One region of the Cytobacillus sp. BC1816 genome, then DNA from elsewhere that is predicted to be linked to it. Evidence: predicted binding sites of a transcription regulator. Region 1 holds the regulator's gene; the other holds the start of a gene.
The links. The regulator NrdR, encoded in region 1, represses ribonucleotide reductase genes. The targets are predictions, from matches to a motif close to AACACNATATATNGTGTT.
Positions count from the first base shown of each region.

Region 2: a site for NrdR is predicted at 1,984-2,001, ahead of ACR42H_RS20285 (vitamin B12-dependent ribonucleotide reductase). Genes of this name have one in related genera too.

Region 1 covers NZ_CP195611.1:4,265,578-4,270,007, reverse strand. Annotated here, with positions in the region: gene ACR42H_RS21720 (glyceraldehyde-3-phosphate dehydrogenase) at 1-180, shown strand, start outside; gene speD (adenosylmethionine decarboxylase) at 504-878, shown strand; gene ACR42H_RS21710 (hypothetical protein) at 1,247-1,651, shown strand; gene nrdR (transcriptional regulator NrdR) at 1,766-2,227, shown strand; gene ACR42H_RS21700 (replication initiation and membrane attachment family protein) at 2,368-3,804, shown strand; gene dnaI (primosomal protein DnaI) at 3,804-4,430, shown strand, end outside.
Region 2 covers NZ_CP195611.1:3,980,564-3,984,993, forward strand. Annotated here, with positions in the region: gene ACR42H_RS20285 (vitamin B12-dependent ribonucleotide reductase) at 1-1,837, opposite strand, end outside; gene ACR42H_RS20290 (lipoate--protein ligase family protein) at 2,184-3,020, opposite strand; gene ACR42H_RS20295 (rhodanese-like domain-containing protein) at 3,203-3,586, shown strand; gene gcvPB (aminomethyl-transferring glycine dehydrogenase subunit GcvPB) at 3,819-4,430, opposite strand, start outside.

The sequences.
Region 1 (4,430 bases):
TTCAACACAAATGAACACTCTGCCATCATTGATGGATTATCAACAATGGTAATCGGCACCAGCAAAGTGAAAGTACTTGCATGGTACGATAATGAGTGGGGCTATTCTTGCCGCGTTGTAGATTTAACAAAATTTGTTGCACAGGAACTTTTTCAGGCATCTGCAGTAAAAATTGGTTAATTGCCAGTTTCTCTTAATATAAAACTACCCATACCCTTAAGCCTGCCATTCCCCGGCAGGCTCCTTTTATTGGACAGAATTAAATCCTGAGAAGGACAAAGCCTTCAAGGATTTTGCCAAAAAAAATGTAAAACAATGTGTTGCAAAAAGAAATTAAACAAAGTATACTAATCCTCGTGAACTTCTCCGAGGTTTTGGTATGGTAGCTACTTAAAGGGTTAGGACCTCTCTGGACTAACTTTCCCCCGTGGTAGTTATGGACCAGTTTAAATCTGGAATTTCATTAATTAATAGCTTAAAAGTTTAAAGGGGGAAATTTGAATATGGAAACTATGGGTCGTCACGTAATCTCAGAACTTTGGGGATGCGATTTTGAAAAGTTAAATGATATGGATTTTATTGAGCAGACATTCGTAAATGCTGCATTAAAATCTGGTGCTGAAATTCGCGAGGTTGCATTTCATAAGTTTGCGCCACAGGGTGTAAGCGGAGTGGTTATCATCTCTGAATCTCATTTAACTATTCACAGCTTCCCGGAGCATGGCTATGCCAGCATTGATGTGTATACGTGTGGAGATCTTGACCCTAACATCGCTGCAGACTTTATTGCAGAATCGTTAGGAGCTCAAACGCGTGAGAATATCGAAATTCCTCGCGGTATGGGTCCAGTTCAAGTTAAACAAGCTCAGGTACTTTAATAACAGAATGATCTTAGGCAATCCAGAGGTGTATTTAATACACCTCTTTTTATTTTGCCCGGAGTATAAAACTTCAATTTGTTGTTTTTAATCTTCTAAATGAGTTATTCACTGAGTTGATTGGAGCGGAAGGTGCGAGATCCTCGAAAATGCTCATTCAAGGAAGTTTATTCAAATTCCTGAGGGAGTAGCGTACAATGGAATACCCCGCAGACGCAGAGCGTCGGGGGCGTCGGCAGTCCCGAGGGAAAGCTTGAGTGCCTGCAGCGGAAATTAACGGGCATAATATGTAAGATAAACAAGAATCTATGAGACATTTGTAAAAAATAGTACAATAAGGATACATAATAAATAACGGAGGAAAGAGGATGTCTATTTTCAGGCAGTTTGCCAGCCGCTATAAAAAGCAGTGTGAAACAAATGAAAACCACTCTGATCCTGAGCTCACTACAAGATATTATAGAACTAATACAGCTCAAATGATGCAAACGATCGAAGATTTATTTAAAGCAGACCAAAATGTGAACATTCTCAGCATTTCCAGAGAACGCGGCGAGATAGCAGCAGAAATTAAGAAAATTAAATCTTGTTTTGCCATTGTCACAGTCGTGACTGTCAGGCCTTTCGAAACGGCGGTAGATATCAATATCTCAACTGAGCAATCCTCTCCGGCAGGTGTCCACCCAATCCTTAAGAGAGAAGCTCTTTCCATTTATGAAAAGGTGAATAAACGGCATGATTTTCTCGGTTCTGCAAGAAACGCAGATAAATAGTAGTACTTGTACTGACAACTCCTTTTTTATAAGATAAGAGTAACAAATAAAATTCGGTAATTGGTCTAACGCCAGCAAAATAACTTACTTATAAAAGAATTCGGAGCTGATTGTATGAGATGCCCTTCATGCCAAAACAATAATACCCGTGTTCTCGATTCCCGTCCTGTTGATGACAGCAGGTCCATTCGGCGCAGAAGGGAATGCGAGAAATGCGGATACCGGTTTACGACTTTTGAAAAAGTGGAAGAAATTCCTTTAATCGTTGTGAAAAAAGAAGGCACCAGAGAGGAATTCAGCCGGGAAAAAATACTGAGAGGCCTTATTAAAGCATGTGAAAAGAGGCCGGTTGCCCTAAAGGACCTGGAGGACATTACTTTTGAAGTGGAAAAAGAGCTCCGCAGCAACGGTGTCTCCGAAATAAAAAGCGATGAAATTGGCGAAATGGTCATGGACAGGCTCGCAAATGTGGATGATGTGGCATATGTCCGTTTCGCATCGGTATACAGGCAATTTAAGGATATCAATGTTTTTATTGATGAACTCAAAGAATTAATCAAAAAAGAACAATCTTAAATCAGGTCAGCTGTCGCTGTCTCTGATTTCTAATGAAATAGTTTGATGGGCTGAAGGACTTCTTTGGCTCTTTTTTTACGGTATATGCTTTTGAGATTAATAAGTGTAATAAATATTCTTAATAGAAAAAGGTGAACACCATGGCCCAGCATTGGCAGGAGATGCTCCCCATTGATCGATATACAGTAGCAGCTAGCGGGCTTTTGCATGATTATGACCGAAAAGTGCTGACGCTGTTATACCAGCCGCTCATTGGCTCTGTATGCTTCAGTTTATATATGACATTATGGGCGGAACTTGAAGAAAATAGGCTATGGTCATCTTCTAATTCACACCATAGTTTAATGAATTTTATGGACATGGGGCTTAAGGATATATATGAAGCCCGCCTCAAGCTTGAAGGGATAGGACTTTTAAAGGTATACGTAAACAAAGATGAGGAGACAAGGTCATTTATTTATGAACTGCTCCCCCCGCTGACACCTGAACAATTTTTCCTTGATGGCATGCTCAATATTTATCTTTATAAGAAATTGGGCAGAAACCAATTTATGAGGCTGAAGCGCTTCTTCTCAGATCAGAAGGTGATGACAGCCACAGGGTATGAGGAAGTAACCAAGGCTTTTCAGGATGTATTTAAATCAGGACACCCAGGTACTTTTGAGGTTGGCGATGAAGTGGTGCAGCTGATGAATGAATCAGAGGGGGAAGGGTATATTGGAAGGCAGGAGCAGGAAGGCATTCAAATCGGGAATGAAGATTTTAATTTTGAACTGCTTCAGGCAGGGCTGAATGAATCGCTTGTACCGAAAAAGGCCATTACAGTTAAAGTAAAGGAATCCATCAGCAATCTTGCCTTTTTGTACGGAATCGACCCTATTCAAATGAAAAATATCGTCATCAGTGCTGTAAATGAAGATAATGAGATAGACATTGAGGAGTTAAGAAAATCTGCACGGGATTGGTATCAAATCCAAAATCAGGACCAGCTGCCTTCCCTGATTGACAGGGTTCATCCTGCCATCCATCAGACTCATAAAAAACAGCCTGAAACCCAGGAAGAAGAATTGATCCGTTATTTGGAGATCACCTCACCAAGGCAGCTTTTAAAGGATATATCCGGAGGGGCAGAGCCATCGAAAGGTGATCTGCAGATTATTGAAGATGTCATGTTCCAGCAAAAGCTTTTGCCCGGGGTAATTAATGTGCTGATTCAATATGTTATGCTCAAAACAGATATGAAATTGACCAAAGGCTACGTAGAAAAAATAGCTGGCCACTGGGCAAGAAAGAAAATAAAAACACCCCAGGAAGCTATTGATTTAGCTAAGAAAGAACACCGGCAATACCTGGATTGGGCGGAAGGAAAGAAAACAGCCAGCACAGCTGGAAACAAAAAGAAGCCGATCAGGACGGAGATGCTGCCGGACTGGTTTGATGAAAAAGGCAGTGCAGCCGCCAAAAAGAAAGAGTCTCAGAAGCAAAACAGCGAAAAGGAACAGTATGAGCTGGAAATGAAAAAGAGGGAGCTTAACGAAAAATTAAAAAAACTGCGATCACAGGAGGTGACTGATTGATGGAGAAAATCAATGAAACATTAAGACGCCTTGCGGGCAATGAAGGTTTTCAAAAAAGGTATGAGAAAATGAGAAACCAAACGCTTAATCACCCTGAAGTGAAGGCATTTATCCAAACTCATCGGGATGAATTGACATCTGAGATGGTTGAAAAGAGCCTTAGCAAACTCTTTGAATATACACAGCAGAGCAAGGAGTGCAATAAATGTCCTAGCTTGGAGGGCTGTGTGAACTTTATGCAGGGCTATCATCCGGAGCTTGTGATTCAAAGAGGGTCAGTCGATCTGAAATATGATAAGTGCCCGCGCAAGGTCATGCACGATGAGCAGCGGAGAAACGAAAAATTAATTCAGAGTTTATATGTACCATCTGATATCCTTCATGCCACTTTTGATTCCATATATGATGATGACGATCGCATTGAGGCCGTTGATAAAGCGGCATCTTTTGTTATGGACTACCAGCCGGGATCCAAGGGAAAAGGAATTTATTTTTATGGAAAATTCGGTGTAGGCAAATCTTATTTGCTTGGTGCTATCGCTAATAAGCTTGCAAGCCAGAAAGTATCCTCCATGATTGTATACGTTCCTGAACTATTCAGGGAATTGAAAAATTCAATTGGAGAT
Region 2 (4,430 bases), 290 kb from region 1:
GATTTGTTTCTTCTTGATTTTCACCTGTTAAAAATGGGAAGCTCCCTTTTTCCTCCGCAAGCTCTACAGAAGCTTTGTAAGCAGTTGCTGCAATGGTTTCGAAGACTTTGTCAATCAGCACATTGCCTTCTTCAGAACCATATTCTGTTTCACAATAGATCAGCAGATCATGAAGTCCCATAACGCCTAGACCAACACGGCGCTCTCCTAATGCCTGCTTTTTGTTTTCTTCAAGGAAGTATGGTGTAGCATCTATTACATTGTCCTGCATACGTACTCCTACCTCAACAGTACGCTTCAGCTTTTCAAAGTTAACGGTCTTATTTTCCTTATCTGCCATTTCTGCAAGGTTCACTGCTGCAAGGTTGCAGACAGAATATGGCGCGAGAGGCTGTTCGCCACACGGATTTGTTGCTACAACCTTTTGTCCGTAAGCCTGTGCATTGGTCATGTCGTTGGCATTATCAATAAAGAAAATACCTGGCTCTGCTGAGTATGTTGCACAGATATTAATCAGGTTCCAAAGTTCTTTCGCTTTGATTTTGCGGTGAACTCGGACTTTATAGCCAAGTTTTTCCCACTCTCTGACGTCACCGACTTTATGCCATTCTTCGTTGTAGGTTTTCATGGTATCAGCATCATATGATTCAACATCCGGGAACCGAAGCTCATAGTCTGCATCATTTTCAACTGCATCCATAAATTCTTTTGTCAGGCAGACTGAAATGTTTGCCCCGGTCAGAAATTCAGAATTATGAACACTGTAAGTACCGCCAGTCTCCAATTTTTCTTCGGCATCCTTTATGATTTTATCGCTGAATCCGCCATAGCCGGGAATGCTCTTGTAATTAATAATACCCTGGTACATGGCAATTTCCTGTTCAGTAAATGGAGTGAATTTTAATTTTTCTTTTGCATATTTTTTTATTGTTTCATCATTTGTATTTTCAAGAAGGAATCGTAAAATTCTTGGGTTTTGCATTTTCGAGATGATGAATTCGATGATGTCCGGATGCCAGTCGGCCAGCATAATCATCTGAGCACCTCTGCGGGAACCTCCCTGCTCCACAAGGTGTGTAAGCTTCGCAATATCATCAAGCCAGGATACTGAACCCGATGACTTGCCGTTTACTCCTTTAGCCAGAGTGTTGCGCGGCCTTAGGGTTGAACCGTTTGTCCCAACTCCTCCGCCTCGGCTCATGATTTCCATTACCTGCTTGCGGTGTTCGGAAATTCCTTCACGGGAGTCCTGTACGAATGGCATTACGTAGCAGTTGAAGTACGTAACATCTGTGTCGGCACCCGCTCCATACAATACGCGGCCAGCCGGAATGAAATTCAAGTTTTTCAATTCCTGATAGAATTTTTCAAACCATTCTTTTCTCTTTTCTTCGGTCTTCTCAACAGATGCCAGGCCTGTTGCGTTACGCTTGGCGATTTGCTCATAGTAGATTTCAAGGGGTTTCTCGATTACATCAAGAGGCTTTGTAATAATGCCTGTTCTCGATTCTTCCGGATCATCCAGCACTCCTCTGTAATCTTCCTCTACTAATACCTTGGCTGTCTTGTTTTCCCAGTCAATATCCTGGATGAACCCTAAGCCGCGTGCCGGAAATTTTGGATCTTCCTTGATTGTGAGGACGACGAAGTCACCGTTTGTGAGTGTCACTTTCTCGGTGTCTTTGAAGGTGTAACGATCTAGCATAACTAAGCGGGAAACACCTTTGTGGGTCATTTTCATATCTGGGGTTACAGGGTGAACCTGAGGAAAAAGACGGATATCCTTGTTTAAACGATCAATGTTCAATTTCATTTTTTGTCCTAGAGCAACAGACATTGTTACAACTCCTTCTAAATTCAATTATCAATTAATGTGTAAGCATTCTGGCAGATAGGGTAAATCTATCTGTTTTAAAAGAGTACCCTAAAGTTACCATACCTCAAACCCCAAAATCAATATATAGTGTCCTAAATATTTTCGACACCACTATATATTGTGTTAAATTCAGCTAAAAGTAATTTTGTCAAACTTAAAATATACCAAAATTTAAAGAAAAACAGAGTTAATAGCCGATTTCCGACAAATAACGAAAAATTTTAACATATTTTGAAGCTTGCACTTTTACAGGGTAACAATTGGAAAAATATTCATTAAAAAAAGAGAAAAAGCGACTTTGCCGCTTTTATCTCTTATAGTTCCAGTCATCACTTTCATATCGCTCTTTTGCGATTTTTTGTACATATGCCATTTCTTCATCTGTAAGCCTGTAAGGTTCAAGTTCAATATTCAAGCCTTCTTCAAATCCCTTTTTGAAAGCTGTTTTTGCTTGATCCAGAGTAATTTTTTCAGCTGTCAGCTCATTTATGGCAACAGCTTTATTCTTAAAGGCTTTTTGCATTCTCTCTTTGACTCTGTCATTCGGATACTTGAACAAGCTGAACAGCTTGTCTTCATCCAAATCAAGCAAAATGGAACCATGCTGAAGGATTACCCCTTTTTGCCTTGTTTGTGCGCTCCCCGCCACTTTACGGCCTTCTACAACAAGTTCATACCAGCTGGGGGCATCAAAACAAACAGCAGATCTTGGATTTTTCAGAGAGTCCCTTTCATCAGCTGTCTTCGGCACTGCAAAATAAGCTTCCATCCCAAGTCCGTGAAAACCTTTTAAAATCCCTTCAGAAATAACTCTGTATGCCTCAGTTACTGTATTCGGCATATCGGGGTGGGATTCAGGTACAATCACACTGTAAGTGAGTTCATGTTCATGAAGCACGCCTCTTCCGCCTGTAGGCCTGCGGACAAATCCCAATCCATGCTGCTTCACAGCTTCCATATCTATTTCTTTTTCAACCTTTTGGAAATAACCGATTGAAAGAGTTGCCGGATTCCAGCCGTAAAAACGGATTACAGGAGGCATTTTGCCTTCACTGTTCCAGTCAAGCAATGCTTCATCCAAAGCCATATTAAAAGAAGGTGATCCCTCTTTCGAATCGATAAACCGCCAAACTTCTTTAGTCATATGTAGCCCTCATTTTCAGATTCTTTAACTAGTCATTTGCGGTTAATAGTCTACCAAAATTCCAGTGAAATTTAAAGCAAGTTGAATTTCCATAACAAATTTAACAGATTTCCTTTACTCCTATTAGGAAAGGCTTATATAATATTAGTTGGCTTACCTATGTGTGAAAGGAGAAAGACATATTGGAAACACTTTATTTCATTCTTATCATTTTGGGTGCAATCATTACCTATTCCGTGATAACCTGGTTTTATCAGCGCCGAATTGTTAAAACGCTTTCGGAAGACCAGTTCAGAGAAGGCTACAGAAAAGCCCAATTAATTGATGTACGTGAACCAAATGAATTTGAAAACGGCCATATTTTAGGTGCCCGCAATATACCGCTTTCACAAATGAAAATGCGCATGAAGGAATTGCGTCCGGACAAGCCAGTCTACTTATATTGCCAAAGCGGCATGAGAAGTGCGAGAGCTGCCCAGTTTTTGCATCGTAAAGGATACAAAGACCTTTCACACCTGCAGGGCGGATTTAAAAAATGGACAGGAAAAGTGAAAGCGAAAAAATAATAGCAATATTTGAAAAGACCCCGTTACCTTAACGGGGTCTCTTGATTGGAAAACCCTCTGCAGGTTCAATCATAATTCATTCCGAAAAACCGCTGTTTTTTCCTCATTTAGCTTGATTCTTTTCCCCGGAATCGCTGCATTACTCACGAATTTCCTTATTCCTTCACAGAGTTCAGATAATAGTCAATATACCGAAAAAAAGAGTGCCCTCTTAAGGACACCCATTTTCGTTTTATTGTTTTTGATAGCGAAGAACCGGCTTTCTTGCAGCCATTGTTTCATCCAGACGGCCAATTACTGTTGTGTGAGGTGCTTCCTGAACAATCTCAGGGTTTTCCTCAGCTTCTTTAGCTATTTGAATCATGGCGTCGACAAAAGCGTCCAGCGTTTCTTTTGATTCTGTTTCTGTCGGCTCAATCATTATGCACTCTTCCACGTTAAGCGGGAAGTAGATGGTTGGGGGATGGTAGCCAAAGTCAAGAAGGCGCTTGGCAATATCCAATGTACGCACGCCAAGTTTCTTTTGGCGCTTTCCGCTTAAAACGAATTCATGCTTGCAATGTCTGTCAAATGGCAGGTCAAAGAATGGCGCAAGCCTTCTCATCATATAGTTTGCGTTTAATACCGCATTTTCCGTAACTGCCTTCAGTCCATCTGGCCCCATAGTACGGATATAAGTATAAGCCCGGACATTGATTCCGAAGTTTCCGTAATATGGCTTTACTCGGCCGATTGATTGCGGACGGTCATAATCAAATTCATATTGGTCACCGTTCTTAACCAAAACAGGCTTCGGAAGGTAAGGAATCAGATCCTCTTTTACGCCTACTGGCCCTGATCCCGG